DNA from 3 places in the Kitasatospora sp. NPDC057512 genome. Region 3 is predicted to be linked to each of the others. Evidence: riboswitches for the same ligand, from Rfam matches in the RefSeq annotation. Region 3 holds a riboswitch; each other region holds the start of a gene.
The links. A riboswitch is a leader RNA that binds a small molecule or an ion and turns the genes downstream of it on or off. The one in region 3 is predicted to bind cyclic di-AMP.
Positions count from the first base shown of each region.

Region 1: it holds a riboswitch for cyclic di-AMP, as region 3 does, so the genes downstream of both, ACFU6K_RS24595 (transglycosylase family protein) here and ACFU6K_RS07220 (transglycosylase family protein) in region 3, are expected to answer to the same signal.
Region 2: it holds a riboswitch for cyclic di-AMP, as region 3 does, so the genes downstream of both, ACFU6K_RS11080 (NlpC/P60 family protein) here and ACFU6K_RS07220 (transglycosylase family protein) in region 3, are expected to answer to the same signal.

Region 1 is NZ_JBHVET010000413.1:90-6,647, forward strand. Features, by position in the region: gene ACFU6K_RS24590 (hypothetical protein) at 11-211, opposite strand; gene ACFU6K_RS24595 (transglycosylase family protein) at 417-1,796, opposite strand; cyclic di-AMP (ydaO/yuaA leader) riboswitch at 1,788-1,974, opposite strand; gene ACFU6K_RS24600 (hypothetical protein) at 2,406-3,365, opposite strand; gene ACFU6K_RS24605 (DUF397 domain-containing protein) at 3,924-4,187, shown strand; gene ACFU6K_RS24610 (ATP-binding protein) at 4,573-5,148, opposite strand; gene ACFU6K_RS24615 (helix-turn-helix transcriptional regulator) at 5,567-6,433, shown strand; gene ACFU6K_RS24620 (TetR/AcrR family transcriptional regulator) at 6,513-6,558, opposite strand, start outside.
Region 2 is NZ_JBHVET010000117.1:8,093-14,650, reverse strand. Features, by position in the region: gene ACFU6K_RS11085 (NlpC/P60 family protein) at 1-383, opposite strand, end outside; gene ACFU6K_RS11080 (NlpC/P60 family protein) at 610-1,725, opposite strand; cyclic di-AMP (ydaO/yuaA leader) riboswitch at 1,736-1,889, opposite strand; gene ACFU6K_RS11075 (NlpC/P60 family protein) at 2,227-3,264, opposite strand; gene ACFU6K_RS11070 (NYN domain-containing protein) at 3,465-4,814, opposite strand; gene ACFU6K_RS11065 (hypothetical protein) at 5,033-5,296, opposite strand; gene ACFU6K_RS11060 (rhomboid family intramembrane serine protease) at 5,498-6,280, shown strand; gene ACFU6K_RS11055 (Lrp/AsnC family transcriptional regulator) at 6,322-6,558, shown strand, end outside.
Region 3 is NZ_JBHVET010000063.1:2,255-8,812, reverse strand. Features, by position in the region: gene ACFU6K_RS07235 (MazG family protein) at 489-1,532, shown strand; gene ACFU6K_RS07230 (SDR family NAD(P)-dependent oxidoreductase) at 1,537-1,959, opposite strand; gene ACFU6K_RS07225 (cytochrome P450) at 2,271-3,647, shown strand; cyclic di-AMP (ydaO/yuaA leader) riboswitch at 3,869-4,037, shown strand; gene ACFU6K_RS07220 (transglycosylase family protein) at 4,043-4,948, shown strand; gene eno (phosphopyruvate hydratase) at 5,292-6,558, shown strand, end outside.

The DNA of each region.
Region 1 (6,558 bases), on a different contig from region 3:
GTCGGGCGGGTCAGCCCTCCTGGGCGGTCGGGCGGTCGGCGGTCAGGCGGTGCCCGTCGGCGGCCTCGCCGGTACGGGTCTCGGTGCGGCGGCCGCGGGCCAGGTAGTCGCGCAGGACCAGCTCGACGGCGTCCTGGGGGCTCTTGGTGCCGGAAAGCATCATCGCGTCGATCGCGAGGTTCGCGTCGAGGGTGACGGTGACCTGGGCCATGTGACTCCTCCTCGGGTGCAGAGCAGCAGCATGCCCGTTGGGGCGGCGATCCACCACGGAACAGGGCGGAACCGCGGCCGGGGAACGTCGGGAACGCCGAAGCCCCCGGGGAGGAGCGACCAGACTCTCCCCGGGGGCGGCGGCGGATGGCCGACGTCCGTCAGCCGTGCGCCGTGGACCCTGCGCCGTGGACCGTGCGCCGTCCTCAGACCCGGCCGGCGAAGTCCGGGGCCCAGTTGGCGATGCTCTGCTCGCGGACGCCCGAGCTCGGGTTGGCGGCCTCGACGTACTTGCCGTTGCCGACGTAGATCGCGACGTGGTAGACGCCGGAGTCCTTGCCGTTGTTGGACCAGAACAGCAGGTCGCCCGCCTGGAGGCTGTCCAGCGAGACGTGGGTGCTGGCGGCGGCCTGGTCGGCGGCGACGCGCGGGACGGAGATGCCCGCGGCGCGCAGTGCGGCCTGGGTCAGGCCGGAGCAGTCCCAGCCGCCGTTGCCGGTGCCGCCGTAGACGTACGCCTGACCGACCTTCGACTCGGCGAAGGAGACCGCGGCGGCCATGCTGCCGGTCGCGGCCGGCGCCTGGGTCTGGGTCTGGGTCTGGGTCTGGGTCTGCGGAGCGGGCTTCGCGGCCGGCTTGGTGGACGGCTTGGCGGCCGGGGCCTGGGGCTGCGCGGTCGGCTGGGCGTTCACGGCACCGCCGTTCGCGGACTGGCCGGACTTCTGCGAGCGGTCGAACCAGGTGAAGTCCGAGCCGGACGTGCCGGCGGAGGACTGGCCGGCCCGGGCCTGGCCGTTGCCGCCGAAGGACAGCTGCTGGCCCGGGTAGATGGTGTCCGGACCCTCGGTCAGGGTGCCGCGGTTGAGGTCGTACAGCCGCTGCCAGCCGCCCTGCACGTTGTGCTGGTCGGCGATCGCGGACAGCCAGTCGCCCTCGACCACGGTGTAGTCGCCGCCCTGGGCCTGCTGCTGGCGCTTCTGCACCCAGTCGCTCCGGTTGCCGGAGGCGGCGGAGTCGGTGGAGGCCTGCGCGTCGCCCTGGGCGGGCACGGCGGGCTTCGCGGCGGGGGTCTGGGGCTGCGCGGGCTTGGCGCTGGGCTTCGCGGCGGGAGCGGCCGGCTTGGCGCTCTGGGCGGGCGCGGCGGGCTTGGCGGCGGTGGAACCCGCCGAGGTGTCAACGGCGGCCGCGGCGCCGCCCTTGGTGAGCCCGGCCTGGACCGAGCAGACCGGCCAGGCGCCGGGGCCCTGCGAGGCGAGGACCTTCTCGGCGACGGCGATCTGCTGGTCCTTGGTGGCCAGGTCGGCGCGGGCCGCGTAGGCCGTGCCGCCGAAGGCGGACCAGGTGCTGGAGGTGAACTGGAGGCCGCCGTAGAAGCCGTTGCCGGTGTTGATGCTCCAGTTGCCGCCGCTCTCGCACTGGGCGACCTTGTCCCAGGTGGCGACGGAGGCGGCCGAGGCGGTGCCCGAGGTGAGGCAGGGGACGGTGAGGCCGACGCCCGCGACGCCGAGGGCGGCGATCACGCGACGGGTACGGCCGGACAGACGGGTGCCGTTGGTGGGCAGCATGAAGACGCGGTCCTCTCCCACGCCTGCGAGGTGAGCTGTCGGATTCGGGCTGGAGTTGCCCGGCCGTGCGGTGAGCACGGCTTCACCCCTAGCCCTGGACCGTTCCGGAGAGCGGTCCGGGGCGACTTACCTGTGGGTCCCCCGCTCCTGCCGTGGTGCGTTTTCGCGCTTCCAGGACATCCGACGGCAGGACTCGGCGTTGCGGATGACCGGGTTCGTGTGGTCACGAACGGGGAGCACGTTAATCAGACTTAAGTTCAAACTGCAAACCACTGTGATGTGCATCACGGTTTAGTGGAAACTGCCAAAATTGCCACTCGCCATGATCGTAAATGATCGTTTTCAAGCAACGCCGCTGTGGAAGTCGACAACTGGCTCTGCCTCAGGAGTAGCGTGACGGAGCGTCGAATCGAGGAGCGGCGCACTCCGGCGGGTGGGGGAGCGGTCGCGATCGGAGCGCGCGAATCCGCGTTCCCGATTTCCTTTCAAATAGCGCCAGAACGGACATTCCACTTCATTGCCGCGTGACTCTCGTACGGGACGGACGGAGTGGCGGGAGTACGCGGAAGGGCCCGGAACGCGATCCGTTCCGGGCCCTTCGGTGCGCGCGATCCGGCGCGCGGTGTCGACTTACTGTCCGGCGTGCCCCTCGGCGGCCGCGTGGGCGCCGCGAGAGCCCTCGACGACCCCCTCGGCCTCGGCGGCGGCCGCCGCCTCCGCCTCGGCCCGCGCCAGGTCCTCCGGGGACGGCGTGGGCAGCGCGGCCAGGTAGGTGGAGGCGATCAGCTGGCCGACCGACGGGTAGGCGCCCAGCGGCGCGGCCGACGGGCAGCCGGTCTCCTCGGCGGCGGTGGCGAGCAGCTCGGAGTCCGCCTCGGGGCCGATCACCAGCGGGGCCAGCGCCGGGCGCTGCGAGCCGGTGTCCTTGAGGTGGTTGACGGCCGCGGCCACCGAGCCGGGCACGTCGAGCGCGGCGGCGACGACCGGCACGGCCAGTCGCGCGGCCAGCAGCACGCCGGTGATGCCGGCCGCGGCGGCCGCGTCCTCGCCGCCGACGGTGGTCAGCACCACGCCGTCCGCGGCGGTCGCGATGGCGAACAGCCGGGCGCGGTCGGCCCGGGCCAGCCCGGCCTCGGACAGCCGGACGTGCACGGCCTCGGCCAGCAGCGGGTGCGGGCCCAGCGGGTCGGTGACGGGCGCGCCGTACTCGGCGGCGAGCGCGTGAAGCCCGGTCAGGAAGGTGTGCGGGCCGGGCACCAGCGGCACCAGGACGGGCATCGGACGCCCGGCCTCGGCGGCCAGGGCCAGCAGCTCGGCCACGGTGCGGTCCTCGTCGCTCGCGCCCGCCGCACCGTCACCGGGGAGGTAGCCGACGGCGGTCTGGACGCCGTTCTGCTCGGTGCGGACGATCGAGAGCAGCTCCTCGACGACCGAGCGGGACTCGGGCCCGGCGGTCGCGGGCACGGCGAGCACCAGGGCCGGGGCGCCGGCCGGGATCTCGGGGCGCTCGGGACGACGGTGGCGCCCCCGCGCACGGGAGCCTGGAGTGCGGACGGGCAGTGGCGCGCCCGGAATGGCTGCGGTGCTCATGCCGGAGATCGTAGGACATCGGCCCGTCCGGCTTGCAGTCGGCTGCCGTACGGGTTTCGCGTGCTCGCGGTACGGACCCGGTGCGTCTCCGGCGCCGGTCCGGGCGCTTTGCCTACAATCCGGACATTCCTCGCCCAACCCCCGCTTGGTGGCCGGTGCTTGTCCCGACGCGATCCGAGGGGGCGGGCGTTGCACCCGGGGCGCGTGAGATGTCTCACAGCATGAGGCCGGCTTGACGGAGGGTCACGGGCGGGCGACTCCCGGCATTCGAAGATCAACATTCAGCGGGGAGCCGCTCACGGCCGGTTATCGCGGGCTCGACGATTCATCGGCTATGTCCGTTTACGTACCGTCAGGGGAAGGGCCCGTGAAGAGTTCGCGGCCGTGGGTAAAAGGCCTCGTGCACCTGCAATGTCCCGTGCTGATGCACGTGCACTGCGGCTATCATCGCGTCAAGTGAGGCGTTGTGCCGGACCGGTACGGGGCCGGTCCGTTCGTTTCGGCGGTGCCGGGGGCGCCGCGCTGGACGACAACTCCGGAGCTCTTCGGGAGATTTCTATGCACGACTCGCAGGACACGCACGGCTCGTACGACACCTACAACGGGATGGCCGCCGCCGATCTCCAGGGGGTGGTCTGGCAGAAGAGCCGGCACAGCAACTCCCAGGGCAACTGCGTCGAGTTCGCGGCCCTGCCGGGCGGCGATGTGGCGATGCGCAACTCGCGGTTCCCGGACGGTCCCGCCCTCATCTACACCCGGGCTGAGATCTCCGCCCTGCTGCTGGGGGCGAAGGACGGGGAGTTCGACCACCTGGCGGTCTGACCGGCCGCCGTGCTCCATCATCGGGGGGCCGTCGTGGGTGCCGACACCACGACGGCCTTTGTCTTTGTCTCCTCCGGGTGTCTTCGCTCCGGAGGTCTCCTCCGGATCCGTCCGGCCGCCCGGCCCGCCCGGCCGCGCTGAGCCGCTCGCGGTTCCGTGGTGCCGGAGGCTCTCGGCGGGGCCTGGTGGAAGGGCCCGGGGTGTGGTCCTCCCGGGGTGTCCCTCGACCGGCCGCGCACCGTCCGGCGCGTGGCACGTCCTGACGGCAGGGCTCCTCCGGAGCGCAGGGCCTGTCCCGGAGTCAGGGCTCGCCCGGAACGCCGGGCCCGCCCGGAGCACGGGGCCTGCTGGGAGTACAGGGCCCGCCCGGAGCGCGGGGCCCTTCCTAGGCCGAGCGCCGATGCCGTCCGCCGACGTCGACGGGACCGTCGAGCGGTGAGCGGCCGCCGAGTCCGGGACGTCCGTCCAGCGGGGAACCGCCGACCGTCTCGGCCTCGAACATCGCCCAGACCACCTTGCCGCTGCCCAGCGGGTGCCAGCCCCAGGAGCGGCTGAACGACTCCACCAGGTGCAGCCCGCGGCCCGATTCGGCGACGAAGTCGGCCTCCCGGGCGACCGGGCCGGTGCTGCTCGGATCGCTCACCGCGCAGACCACCTGGGGTGCGCGGTGCACCAGGCTTATTCGGATCGGCAGCCGGCCGTCCGCGGTCGGCGGTATGGGAAAGTCGTACTCGCCCAGGGCACCGCCCGACGGGTCGGGCCGTGCGCCGATCGCATGCCGGAGCGCGTTGGTCACGAGCTCCGAGGCCACCAGCGCGACGTCGTCGAACAGTTCCGTCAGGCCCCAGTGCTGGAGCGTGCTCCGAGCGAAGTCCCGCGCGGTTCTGACGGCTTCGAAGCGAGGAGCGAGCGTACAGGTGACCACAAGGGGGTCAACCGCCAAAGCCGTACCGGTGCTCATGAAGAGCTCCTCCCATAAGGGGGCGGACACGGCTGGACCCGCCGGGGTCATGCCGGTCACCTCCGACTCGCTCGGCCGCTCGGCCGCCCCCTCGACCAGGCGCCCGCGCACTCGAACGCCCGATGACGCGGGGGACGCCGTCGGGTCGGTGCACGGAGTCGCGCGTGGGGTCGACGCGGAGCCCGCGGGATTGCCAGGGATGTGCAGGTGCACGTGCACCATGGTGGTGTGCGCTCACTGCAGATGCAAGAGTCGATTCACGTGCAGTCGCACTATTGGCATATGCAAGCGCCGAATGCACGTGCATCCTGGTGCGTGGAGTGCAGAACTGATAGGAACATCCGTCAGTATCGGCACCGTGAGCGCTCAACTGATGGCAGACTGTGCGCTGTTTGCCCTAGGTGGAGGTTTCGACCGCATGACCACAGTTCAGCCGGGCGGCGGCTCGATGGTCCGCCGGATCCTCCTCGGCTCGCAGCTGCGCCGCCTGCGTGAGGCGCGCGGCATCACCCGCGAGGACGCGGGCTACGCGATCCGGGCCTCCGAGTCCAAGATCAGCCGCATGGAACTCGGCCGCGTCAGCTTCAAGGAGCGCGACGTCGCCGACCTGCTCAGCCTGTACGGCGTGGACGACGGCATCGAGCGGGAAGCCCTGCTCGGCCTCGTCCGCGAGGCCAACAAGTCCGGCTGGTGGCACAGCTTCAACGACGTGCTGCCGGGTTGGTTCCAGACCTACGTCGGCCTGGAGGAGGCCGCCCAGCTGATCCGCACCTACGAGGTGCAGTTCATCCCCGGACTGTTGCAGTCCGAGGAGTACGCACGGGCGGTTTTCGGCCAGAGTCGGCCGGTCATCAGCGAGGAGGAGGTCGAACGGCGGGTCAGTCTCCGGCTGCGCCGCCAGAAACTGCTGACCGAGGGGGCCAGCCCGCGCCTGTGGGCGGTCATCGACGAGGCCGCGCTGCGCCGGCCGGTCGGCGGGCCCCAGGTGATGCGCGGTCAGGTGCAGTACCTGATCGACGTCGCCGAGCAGGCCAACGTGGTGATCCAGGTCATGCCGTTCCGGTTCGGCGCGCACGCGGGCGAGTCCGGGGCGTTCACGATCCTGCGCTTCCCGGAGCAGGACCTCGCGGACGTGGTCTACCTGGAGCAGCTCACCAGCGCGCTCTACCTGGACAAGCGCGACGACGTCGACGCCTACATCCAGGTCATGGAGCGGCTCTGCGTGGACAGTCTCACGCCGGAGCGCACGATAGACCTGCTCGCCTCGATCCTGAAGGAACGCTGAGCCGCTGCCGTCCGGGGCCTGTGAGCTCCCTCCCTCGCGAGGCCCCCGGCAGTCGGTCCGCCAGGCCGCCCATCCGCCCTCAGTCGCGGGCCGGCGGCCTCTCGCGTTCCGGCGGGGACGGCTGC
Region 2 (6,558 bases), on a different contig from region 3:
TAGCCCTCCGGGTCGGGCGAGAGGATGAGCTGGGCGGTCTGGGTCATCCCGCCGCCGCGGTACTCGGCCCCGGCCACCATCGCCAGGTCGCCGCGCAGCCCGTTGAGCTGGTCCTGGGCGAGGGCGATCTCGCCCTGGAGGATCGTGGTCTCGCCCTGGAGCCGCCGCTGGGCCTCCTCCGCGGCGTTGAACCTCTCGGACGCCTGCTCGGCCTCGTCGTACAGCTGCTCGACCTGGGTCTTGACGTCCTGACGGTCCGCCGGGTCGGGGCTAGCGGGGGCCGCCTGGGCGCTGCCTCCGGTGGCCACGCCCAACGCGGTGGCGGCGGCCGCGGTCAGCACCAGCGCCCGGGTGAGCAGTTGGGAACGGCGGTGCACGGGCATGGCGGCAGCGGCTCCAATCCTGCGGCGCGGCCCCGCCGCCGCACCGGGAAGGGCGGCCGTCGAGCGGGAGTCCGGTGGCAGACGTTAGCGAGTCCGGGCAAGCGAGTCCAAACCCCTCCCAACCCGAATATTCACTCCCCAATCGGACATCAGATCGAGCCGCCGGAAAAGCCGCAGGCCCGGCCTCCCCTGGGGGAGACCGGGCCTGGAGACGTCCGAGCGGGGATCAGACCCGCACGATGCCGGTCAGCGGCATGTTGGTGACCGCCTCGTAGCGCACCGACGCGCCCGGCTTGGGAGCGTGCAGCACCTGGCCGTTGCCGGCGTAGATGCCGACGTGGTGGGCGTCCGTGTAGAAGATCAGCAGGTCGCCGGGCTGGGCCTTGGAGAGGTCCGTCCCGAGCCGGGCGCCGGCCGAGGCCTGCGCCTGCGAGGTGCGCGGCAGCGACACGCCGGCCTGGTTGTACGCCCAGACCATCAGACCGGAGCAGTCGAAGGAGCCCGGGCCGGTGGCGCCCCAGACGTACGGGCTGCCGATCTTGGAGGCGGCGGCGGACAGCGCGGCGGCACCGCGCGAGCTGCCGGGGGCCACGTTCACCGGAGCGGTGGTCGTGGGGGCCGAGAGGTTGCCGCGGCTGTTGTCGCGCGAGGCGCGGTCGGCCTGCTGCTGCTGGGCCTGGGCGGCGTCGGCCTTGGCCTTCGCCTCGGCGGCGGCCTTCTCCTCGGCCTGGCGCAGCGCCTGGCGGTCCTGCTCGGTCAGCGTGTTGAGCAGGTCCTGGGCCGCCTTCAGCTTGCCCTGGACCTCGTCCTTGGAGGCCTTCAGCTGCTGGGTGGTCGACTCCAGCTCGGCGAGCTTGCCCTGGGCCTCGTTGCGGTCCTGGTCGAGCTTGCGCTGCTGCTCCTGGAGCTCCTTCAGCTGACCCTTCTGGGTGCTGCCGGCCTGGTTCAGCGCGTCGGCCTGGCTGAGGAAGCTGTCCGGGCTGGAGGAGAACATCAGCTGGACGGTGGGGGATATTCCCCCGTTGCGGTACTGCTCGCCGGCGATCTCGGCGAGGCCGCCCTGGAGCTCGGTGACCTGGGCCTGCTGACGGGCCACCTGGTCCTGCAGGCCGGAGACCTGCTTCTCCAGGTCCTGCTGCTTGGCCTGGGCGGCGTTGTAGTTCTCGGTCGCGACCTCGGCCTGCTCGTTGAGCTGGTCGACCTGCCCCTTGACCTGTTCCTTGGTCGGCTGCGGGTCCGCGTGGGCACCCTGCGCGGAGAGGACGACGGCTGCGGCGGCGACGCCGGTCAGGATCGAGACCCGGGCGCGGCCGGCGGGCTTGGGACGACGATGGGACGCCACGAAGGCGGACTCCTTCTTCCTACGTCCGCCTACCGGGTGAGCTGACGGGTTCGGGCCGGAAGCATGCCCTACGACGCCTCACGGCCGTTCCAGCGGCCGACCTGGCGCCGATTCACCCCGGAGGAACGTGGTTCCCCGGCTCCGCTCCGCAGCGCCCCCTACCACTGGGCTCCCCTGTCGGACAGTCGCTTCGACCTGTCCCGCTGCCTCGCGAACTCGACGGTAACCACCGCCGCCACCCTGGCTGGGCGATCGACAGTGCGGTGGTTCGGAGCATGACCCTAGTAACTGAACCGTGATCGGTTCAAATCCTTGTCAGAAAAAAGACAGAAGATTACCCAAGTTCCTTTGTGAAAATGACCGATGGTGACCATCACTGCACACAAGGCTGATCGGTTCTCACCATGTGGTCGCCGAAGGGCCGGAAACCCGAAACGCCACCCCGAACGGAGGTGGCGCTTTTCACAGGCCCCCGCGGGAGCCCCCGGGCGTGTCGGGCCGTCAGACCCGGCGGATGGTGTTGATCGACATCGCGTCGGCCTTCATCACCTTCACCACGTCACCGGTGTGCGGCGCGTGGACCACCATGCCGTTGCCGATGTACATCCCGACGTGGTGCATGTCGGGGCCGTAGATCACCAGGTCGCCCGGCTGGGCCTGGTCCAGCGAGGGGACCCGGGTGCCGTAGTGGCCCTGCTCCTGCGAGGTGCGCGGCAGCGAGACGCCCGCCTGCCCGTACGCCCAGACCATCAGGCCCGAGCAGTCGAAGGTGGTCGACCCGGTGGCGCCCCACACGTACGGCGAGCCCTGCTTGCTCATCGCCTTGGCCAGCGCCGTGGCCGCGTAGCCGCTGGCCGGCGGCAGGTTGCTCAGGTCGACCCGGTCGCTGCCGCGCGAGGCGCGGTCGTCCTGCGCCTGCTGGGCCCGCAGCGCGGCGCGGTCGGCGGAGCTCAGCGAGTTCAGCAGGTCCTGGGCGGCCTTCAGCTTGGTGTTGACGTCCGCCTTGGCCTGGTTCAGGTCCTTGGTGGTGGTGTCCAGCGAGGCGAGGACGGCGGCCGCCTCGGTCTTCTCCTGGTCCAGCCGGCGCTGCTGGTCCAGCAGCCCCTTGAGCGCCTCGGCCTGACTGGTGCTGGCCTGCTGGACGGTGGAGGCCTTGTCCAGGTAGCCGGACGGGTCCGAGGAGAGCATCAGCTGGACGGACGGGTCGATGCCGCCGCTGCGGTACTGCTCGCCCGCCACCTCGGCGAGGCCGCCCTGGAGCTGGGTCATCTGCTCCTGGCCGCGGGCCACCTGGTCCTGCAGCTGGTCGGCCTGCTTGCGCAGCTGGTCGGCCCGCTCCTTGGCGCCGTTGTACTTCTCGGCCGCCTGCTCCTGCTCCTCCTGGAGCTGGTCGATCTGCGCCTTGACGTCCGTCTTGTTCGGCTGCGGCGCGGCGTGCGCGGCCACCTGGGCGGAGAGGGCGACCGCGGTCGCAGCGGCCGCGGTGAGCACGGAGATCCGTGCGCGGCTCGGCTGCTTGGGACGGCGGTGGGAGGCCAAGGGACCGGCTCCTTCTTCCAACGGACTCACCTGATGGGATGAGATTCCGGAAAATAGGTTTGACGCCAGACCCTAGTGAAGATCTATCCGTTCTGCCACTCCCCCGAAGGCGTGAACTCAGGTCCCCACGCTGACTTCACCGGACTCGCACAACACCCCGAAATGCTCCCTGACCAGGCATCATGCGAATCGCCCCGGGCTCAGGGCCGGGCCAGCCGGTTCAGCAGCAGCACCGACGCCACGGGGCGCGCGCCCGCCTTCCGCACGCCCTCCGCGACCTCCCGGTCGGTGGACACCACCACCACCGGACGGCCCTGCGGCTCGGCCCGCACCAGACGGCGGATCAGCTCGTCGGCCGTCTCCCCGGTGCGGCTGAACCGCACCCGGACCCCGCGCGGCGGCGCCATGATCACCGGGACGTCCAGGTCCTGCCCGTCGAACACGCAGGTGACCTCCGCCTGGGTCCGCTGGGCCAGCATCGCCAGCCCGCCCAGCAGCCGGATCCGCTGCTGCTCCAGCGGCAGCGTCGGATAACCGGTCTTGGTCACGTTGTAGCCGTCCACCACCAGGTGCACCTGGGGGATCGCCAGCAGCTGGTCCAGCAGCGCCGGATCGTCCTCGGCCAGCCCGCGCCGGGCCACGTCGTGCGGCGAGGCCGCCCCCGGCACCACCGCCTCCACCAGGTCCGCCGGGCGGATCTGGGCGACCGGCAGCGCCAGCTCCCGCTGGAGCCCCTGGGCCGACTGCAACACGGTGTCCAGCAGCAGCCGCAGCCGCATGTCCTCGACGCTGCGCCCCTCGCGGGCCGACCGGCGGCCCTGCTCGGCCGCGTTCTCCAGCTCCACGACCCGGTGCCGGAGCCGGCGCGCCTCGCTCTCGGCCGCGCCGCGCTCGGCCGCGGCCTGCGCCTTCAGGGCATCCAGCTCACCGGCCACCCGGCGGGTCTCGGCCTGCGCCCGGCGGGTGTCGCTCTCCAGCGACCGCACCTTCTTGCGCAGCGACTCGGCCTCCCTGCGGACGCCGTCCGACTCGGCCCGCTGCCGGTCCGCGTCCGCCCGCGCCGCGGCCCGCACCTCGGCCAGCTCGGCCTGCAGCTTCTCCACCAGCCGGGCCGCCTCCGCGGCGGCGTCCTCGGCGCCGGCCCGCTCGGCCTCCTCGCCGGCCTCGGCGACCAGCCGGCTCCAGCCCGTCGACCGCACCAGGTAGGCGGCGGCGGCGACGTCCATCGGATCGGCCGCGCTCGGGACGGTGCCCGACTCCAGCGCCTTCACCAGGTCCGGCTGCCCGAGGCGCAGCCGCTCCGCTATCCGCACCCGGAAGGCCGGCTCCGCCTCCAGCGCCGCCGCCAGCGCGGTGGCCGCGTACTTGGCCCGCCGCGCCGGGGTGAACTTGACGTACTGGCGCAGGCTCTGCGGGAGCTCGGCCGACGGCACCCCGCCGAGCGCGTCCGAGGCCAGGCCGACCACGCGACGGCGCACGCCCTCGGGCAGCGGCCGGTCGAGCTTCTCGACGGCGCGCTCCGCCGCGGACCCGGAGGCGCCGTCCACCACCCCGGCAGCCTCGGCCGGGGCCTCGGCCGCAGCGGGCTGAAGCCCCTGGGCTTCGCCGGGCTCCTTCGCTGCGTCCACCACGTCCTCGGCTCCGATCCTGGTCCAGCGGGGCACGGCCGCGGCCGCCCCCGTCGGCACGCTCCGTGCGTCCTGTTCTGTATTGTCCCGTGCGGCGCGGGCGGGTGCGCCGCGCACCCACCCCGCCGCGGCGGCGGGGATCAGCCCTGGTCGGCGGGGCCCTGCGCCTCGTCGGCGCCCGGACGGGCCACCAGCTCGACCTGGTCCACCGCGTTGCACCAGCGGCAGCGCACCGACTCGACGGTCTCGCTCAGCACCTCGGTCTCCTCGACCTTGGACTCGCCGGCCAGGTCGAAGTGCAGGAACTCGGTCACCCGCGCGGTGCGGGTCACGTCGAAGCGGGTGAGGTTGCCGCACAGGGTGCAGCGCCAGCGCGTCTCGGCGGTCAGAGCGGGGACGGTCATCGGGGGTCCTCTCGGGTGGTCCCTGGGTGGGGCAGGCGCTCCCCCCGGAGCCCCGGCGTCGGCGGCGGGAGGCGGGAATGCCCGCCCCAAGCCTATTGCCTGGGGCAACCGTCGCGACCACCGGTTGCCTGAACACCCGGGCTAGTCCACCTGCCGTAAACCGCCGTGTCACCTCCGGCGCCCGGAGGGATGCTTGGCCGCATGGCGCTCGCGGTCCCCGACCACACCGCCGCCCGGGGCGGCCGCCCGGCGGCGACCGCCCCCGTGGTCAGCTACGCCCTGATCGCCCTCAACACCCTGGTCTTCCTGCTCGGCCCGGCCGCGGGGCTCAACCCGCTGTACGGCACGGGCCAGGCCCGGGTCTGCGCGGAGCAGCGGTACGAGCAGCGCTGGGGCGCCGTCCCGGCCGAGGTGCTGGCCGGACGGCCGCTGACCGCGGAACAGCTCGCCGAGGCGCCCGACCCGGTCCCCGGCTGCCCGGCCGCCCCGACCCCGGGCAAGCGCCCGGCGCTGTCCGTCCTCACCGGGCTCTTCCTGCACGCCGGCTGGCTGCACCTGCTCGGGAACCTGCTCTTCCTCCAGGTCTTCGGCCCCACCGTCGAACGGCGGCTGGGCCGGGCCCGGTACGCCGTCTTCTACCTGGCCGCCGGCAGCCTGACCACGTACGGCTTCGCGCTCGCCGAGGCGCACGCGCCGAACTCCACCCGGGTGCTCATCGGGGCCTCCGGGGCGATCGCCGCCGCCCTCGGCGCCTACCTGCGCCTCCACCCCCGGGCCCGGGTGACCACCCTCGTCCCGCTGCTGCTCTTCCTGCCGCTGCGCTTCCCCGCCTGGCTGGTGCTCGGCCTCTGGTTCGCCCTGCAGTGGTGGTCGGTGCACGCGGCCGGGCCCGGGGTGGCGTACCTGGTCCACGTGATCGGCTTCTCGGCCGGGTTCCTCTACGCCTGCACCGTGGTCCGCCACCCCCCGCGACGACCGGGCTGACGCCCGATACGCTGGCGGCACCCCACAAAGGAGCCCGAACTGTGATCACCGCCATCGTCCTGATCAAGACCAGTGTCGACCGCATCCCGGAGATCGCCGAATCCATCGCCGCCATCGACGGCGTGAGCGAGGTCTACTCGGTGACGGGGGGCTACAACCTGGTGGCGATGGTGCGGGTGCGCCGGCACGACGACCTGGCCGAGGTCATCCCGGGCCGGCTCAACAAGGTCCCGGGCGTGGCCCACACCGAGACCCAGATCGCCTTCCGCACCTACTCC
Region 3 (6,558 bases):
CGGGGGCCGGGCTCGGCGCGGCATGTGACGACCGGTGGCCGGGGCGGCCGTCATGCCGACCGGCGGTTCGCACTGTCAGGTCCGTCGCAGTGGCCCGCAAGACAGCTGGGTCTGGTCGGCCGCGCCGGGCCCGGCCTGAGGCGCTATGTGGGCACCGGTGGCCGGGGCTTGCCGTCGGCTGTCATGCCGACCGGTAGCAACCATCACGACATCAACCAGTTCCGGCCCCTCCTGGATGCCGTCTCCCGTGGCCGAGAGCGGCCCGGGCCCACCGGCTGCCGGGCCACCGCGCGGGCGTGGCGCTCCCCTGAGCGGGCGCCAACCAGTGCGGGTGGGCGTGAGAAGTCGGCCGGGTCGACTTCCTGCGTTCTTGCGGGTGTGGTGGGGGACGGCGGGGCTGGGGAGTGGGAGGTCAGGGGGCAGCGGCTTCCCGGGCTGCCTGGGACTCCGGCCCGGCCCGGGATCGGGTGCGGAGGTAGGTTCGGGGTGTGACGACGAATGCTGTGCCGACGAAGACTCCGGGCGCGAAGTTGATCCTGCTGACCACCACCCACCGGGTGGCTCCCGGCCTGCTGGCGTGGCCGGCGTGGGAGGCGTTGCGGTCGGCGGGGCGGGTGCTGGTGGGGGACGAGGGGCATCCGCAGGTGGCGGCGGTGCGGCAGGCCGGGGTGGTCGTGGAGGCGGTGCCGGCCGGGTCGGCGCCCGCGTTGGCGCGGCTGCTGACGGGGCAGCCCGCGGGGGCCGGGCCGACGGTGTGGCTGGGCAGCCCGGACGGGGACCCGGGGCTGACCGACGCGCTGGCGCGGCTGGCGGTGGAGCACGCCGGCGAGGTGCCGGAGATCGAGGTGCTGCCCGGCTCGTACGACCTGCCGGGGTCGCGGCTGCTGGACCTGGTGACGGTGATGGACCGGCTGCGTTCCCCGGGCGGTTGCCCCTGGGACGCCGAGCAGACGCACGAGAGCCTGGTGAAGTACCTGGTCGAGGAGGCGTACGAGCTGGTCGAGGCGATCGAGGCGGGGGACCGGGAGACGCTGCGCGAGGAGCTGGGCGACGTCCTGTTCCAGGTGTTCTTCCACTCCCGGATCGCCGAGGACCACCCGACCGAGCCGTTCACCGTCGACGACGTGGCCGGGGACATCGTCGAGAAGCTGATGTACCGGCACCCGCACGTGTTCGGGAACGTCGAGGTCGAGGGCGCCACCGAGGCGGAGGCGAACTGGGAGCAGCTGAAGGCGGCCGAGAAGGCGGACCGCGAGTCGGTGCTGGACGGCGTGCCGGCCGGGCTGCCCTCGCTGGCGTACGCGGCGAAGCTGGTGTCGCGGGTGCGCCGGGCGGGCTTCACGGGGGTGCCGGACGAGTCGTACGGGTTGCCGGCCGAGCTGACGGCCGATTCGGCGGGCCGGCTGCTGCTCGCGGTGGTGCAGCGGGCGCACGACGCCGGGGTGGACGTGGACGCCGCGCTGCGGTCGGCCGCGCGCGGTTACCGGGACGCGGTGCGCGCGGCCGAGGGCCTCGGTCCGGTCGGGGAGTAGGCGGTCAGGCCGCCGTGGCGGTGCGCTCGGGGCGCCGCTGCGGCGGGACGAGTTCGCCGATGGCCTCGCCGACGAGGAGGACGAGTTCGGCGAGCCGCTCCAGGTCGAGGTGGTCGGGCAGGTCCGCCAGCGAGATGATCCGCTCGCCGGCGGGGCCGGCCACGGCGAACAGGTCGATCGGCCCGAGGTGCTTCTCGGCGGTGTCGACGAGGGCGGCGACGTCGCTGGGGCGGCGGATGTCGCCGCAGACGCCGACGACGGGGCAGCCCGGCCGGTCGAGTTCGGCGGCGAGGTCCTCGGCGATGCCGGCGTGCTGGTCGGCGATCAGCATTCCGGCGGTGCCGGCCGCGGCGAACCGACGGGCGAGGCCCGCGCCCGACCCGCCGTCGAGGACCGCGATGACGACGACTGACCCGCTGACCCGCATGGTCTGCTCCTCCCTGTGGGCGACACCGCACCGGCGCCCACGCGTACTGCGGAGGATCGTAGGCACGTCCTGACCCTCCGCAACAGGGATTACCCCTCAGGTGACCAGGCTCACGCCCGCCCCGCGGCCAAGAGTCGGCCAAGAGCTGTCCACGGACCGGCCACGGACCGGCCACGGAGTGTTGGCGCGCCCGACGCGTCCGGCGGCGGAGGAGCCGTGGAGGAGCCACGGGGGAGCCACGGAGAAGCGGCAGGGGGAGCGGCGGCCCGCCGGAGGGAGGGCGCGCCCGTCGCACCGGATACGGTCGGTCCATGCCAGCTCAGCCCGACCCCGCCCGGCCCGCCGCCCCGTCGTCCGACGCCCCCGCCCCACAGCTGTTCACCTGGGAGTTCGCCGCCGACCCGTACCCCGCCTACGCCTGGTTGCGCGAGCACTCCCCGGTGCACCGCACCACCCTGCCGAGCGGGGTGGAGGCCTGGCTGGTGACCAGGTACGCGGACGCCCGGCAGGCGCTCGCGGACAGCCGGCTGTCGAAGAACCCGGCACACCACAGCGGGCAGGCGCACCGCACCGGCCGGGTGGGCATCCCGGGGGAGCGGCAGGCGGACCTGATGACCCACCTGCTGAACATCGACCCGCCGGACCACACCCGGTTGCGCAGGCTGGTGTCGAAGGCGTTCACCCCGCGCCGGGTGGCCGAGTTCGAGCCGCGGGTGCAACAGCTCACGGACCGGCTGATCGACGGCTTCGCGCAGCGCGGTTCGGCGGACCTGATCCACGAGTTCGCGTTCCCGCTCCCCATCTACGCGATCTGCGACATGCTCGGGGTGCCGGCCGAGGACCAGGACGACTTCCGCGACTGGGCCGGAATGATGCTGCGACACACGAAGCCGGGCCACGGCGGGGGCCAACGCGGCGGCGTGGGGCGGGCGGTGAAGCGGATGCGGGCGTACCTGCTGGAGCTGATCCACCGCAAGCGGGCGGACCTCGGGGACGACCTGATCTCGGGCCTGATCCGGGCCGGCGACCACGGTGAGCACCTGACCGAGAACGAGGCCGCGGCGATGGCCTTCATCCTCCTGTTCGCGGGTTTCGAGACCACCGTGAACCTGATCGGCAACGGCACCTACACGCTGCTGCGCAACCCGGAGCAGCGCCGGTCGCTGCAGGAGTCGGTGGTGCGCGGGGAGAGCGCGCTGCTGGAGACCGGGATCGAGGAACTCCTGCGCTACGACGGGCCGGTGGAGCTGGCGACCTGGCGGTTCGCGACCCGTCCGCTGACCATCGGCGGGGTGGACATCCCGGTCGGCGACCCGGTGCTGGTGGTGCTGGCCGCGGCGGACCGCGACCCGGCCCGGTTCGCGGCGGAGAACACCCTGGACCTGGCCCGGAAGGACAACCCCCACCTGGGGTTCGGGCACGGCATCCACTACTGCATCGGCGCTCCGCTGGCGCGGCTCGAAGGGCGTGCCGCGCTGGCCACGCTGCTTTCCCGGCTGCCCGATCTGCGGCTCGCGGAAAGCCCGGAGAATCTGCGCTGGCGGGGTGGTCTGATCATGCGTGGCCTGCGCGAACTCCCGGTGGAATTCAGCCCGGAGAGCCGTTCCCCGCACGCTCCTCCGCGCACTCCTCCGCACACCGCTCCGGCCGCCGCTCCGGACGCCTCTTCCGCGCCCCCGACCTGCTGAGATCACGCTGACGGGACGTCGCCGATCGCCCGCCGACGGGGGTGTGAACACCCATCAATCCGGACATAACGCCGCTGTTGGTAGGCGATCGGACACGGGCCGTAATTGTTGTGTGATATCGGTGATATGAGCTTGTGATTGGTCTGATGATCTGTCTACTCTCCCTGGAGTTCGCAGCTGCGGACCTCGTACGCGGAACGCCGAATCCTGCCCGCCGCGTCACGGGAAACCGACCAGAACCCTGGGCAGGGGCGGGGGAACCAGGTTTGTTGCCGTCTCCCCACGGCTTGGGGTGAAGCCGCCCGAGCGGAATCGTTTCCGCGTACGGCGGCCGGGCCACCTCCCGGTCCGAACCCGACAGCTCACCTCGCAGGCGTACGGAGAGGGACCTCTTCATGCTGTTCGTTGGAACTGGCCGTCACCGTCGTCGCACCCAGGCCGAGAAGGCCATCGCCGTCGCCGGTGTGGCCGGCGTCGGACTCGCGATGCCGCTCCTCACGGCCACCGGCGCCTCGGCCGCCCCGGCCTCGACCTGGGACTCCGTCGCCCAGTGCGAGAGCGGCGGCAACTGGAGCATCAACACCGGCAACGGCTTCTACGGCGGCCTCCAGTTCACGTCCAGCACCTGGAAGGCGTACGGCGGCACCGCCTACGCGGCGCAGGCCAACCAGGCCAGCAAGGCCCAGCAGATCTCGGTCGCCGAGAAGGTGCTGGCCTCGCAGGGTCCGGGCGCCTGGCCGGTCTGCTCCCAGAAGGCCGGTCTGACCAAGGGCGGCGCCCCGGCCTCGGTCGACACCTCCTCGGACGCCAAGCCGCAGTCCGCCCCCAAGCAGCAGGCCCCGAAGCCCGCCGCCAAGCCGGCCGAGAAGCCGGCCGCGCAGAAGCCCGCCGCCCAGAAGCCGGCCCAGAAGCCCGCCGCGCAGCCGGTCCAGCAGGTCGCCCCGCAGCAGCAGGCGCAGCCGCAGACCCCGGGCTTCTCCGGCAAGGCCGGCTGGGACGCCGACGCCAAGGTGTACTGGTACCAGAACAACGGCGGCTGGTACTGGACCAGCCACCAGAGCGTCTACCAGCAGTACGCCGGCCAGGCCGCCGCCCAGCCGCAGTACGCCCCGCGCGCCGCGCAGCAGGCCCCGCAGGCCGCCGGCCACGACTACACCGTCCGCGCCGGTGACACCCTGTCGACCATCGCCGCCGCCCAGGGCGTGTCCGGCGGCTGGAGCGCGCTGTACGAGCAGAACCACTCCACCGTCGGCGGCGACCCGAACCTGATCATGCCCGGCCAGGTGCTGCACCTCGGCTGAGCCGCCCCGCCCGACGCCGGGCGCGCCCGCGGCCGGTAGCCCCGTAGGACCGGGGGCGCCCGCCGCCGCGCCGGAGCGCTCGGCGCCGACGCCGCTCCACCCCGTCGTCCGAAGGGGGCCGGTCCTACCGGTCCCCTTCGTCCGCATTCGCCCGCTCCGGTGGGACAAGCTGGGACAAGCAGGTGAACTACCGGTGGGTAGCAGGGCCACACGCTGAGACGGGACCGAGGCCGACGTGGCCACGGCAGCCCGGGCGGTTAGGCTCTGGTCGTAACGACTCCGCAATCGTCCAGCTGACAGCACCACCGTCAGACCGGACCCTGCTCTCGCAAGGAGATGCCTCGTGCCGTCCATCGATGTCGTCGTAGCCCGTGAGATCCTCGACTCCCGCGGCAACCCCACGGTCGAGGTCGAGGTCGGCCTCGACGACGGCAGCACGGGTCGTGCCGCTGTCCCGTCGGGTGCCTCCACCGGCGCCTTCGAGGCGCTGGAGCTGCGCGACGGCGACAAGAACCGCTACTTCGGCAAGGGCGTCGAGAAGGCCGTCCTGGCCGTCATCGAGCAGATCGGCCCGGAGCTGGTCGGCTACGACGCCACCGAGCAGCGCCTGATCGACCAGGCCATGCTGGACCTGGACGCCACCCCGGACAAGTCCTCGCTCGGCGCCAACGCCATCCTGGGCGTCTCGCTGGCCGTCGCGCACGCCGCCTCCGAGGCCAGCGACCTGCCGCTGTTCCGCTACCTGGGCGGCCCGAACGCGCACGTCCTGCCGGTCCCGATGATGAACATCCTCAACGGCGGGTCGCACGCGGACTCCAACGTCGACATCCAGGAGTTCATGATCGCCCCGATCGGCGCGGAGTCCTTCTCCGAGGCCGTCCGCTGGGGCGTCGAGGTCTACCACACGCTCAAGGGCGTGCTGAAGGAGCGCGGCCTGTCCACCGGTCTGGGCGACGAGGGCGGCTTCGCCCCGAACCTGGACTCCAACCGCGAGGCCCTGGACCTCATCGTCGAGGCCATCGAGAAGGCCGGCTACGTGCCCGGCCGTGACGTCGCGCTGGCGCTGGACGTCGCCTCCTCCGAGTTCTACGAGGACGGCGCCTACCGGTTCGAGGGCAAGGACCTCACCGCCGCCGAGCTCATCGAGTACTACGCCGAGCTGGTCGCCGCCTACCCGCTGGTCTCCATCGAGGACCCGCTGGACGAGTCGGACTGGGCCGGCTGGAAGGCCATGACCGACAAGCTGGGCGACAAGGTCCAGCTGGTCGGCGACGACCTGTTCGTCACCAACCCGGCCCGCCTGGCCCGCGGCATCGAGACCGGCACCGCCAACGCGCTGCTGGTGAAGGTGAACCAGATCGGTTCGCTGACCGAGACCCTGGACGCCGTCGAGCTGGCCCAGCGCAACGGCTACCGCTGCATGATGTCGCACCGCTCCGGCGAGACCGAGGACGTCACCATCGCCGACCTGGCCGTCGCCACCAACTGCGGCCAGATCAAGACCGGTGCCCCGGCCCGCTCCGAGCGCGTCGCCAAGTACAACCAGCTGCTGCGCATCGAGGAGATCCTCGACGACGCCGCCGAGTACGCCGGCCGCGGCGCCTTCCCGC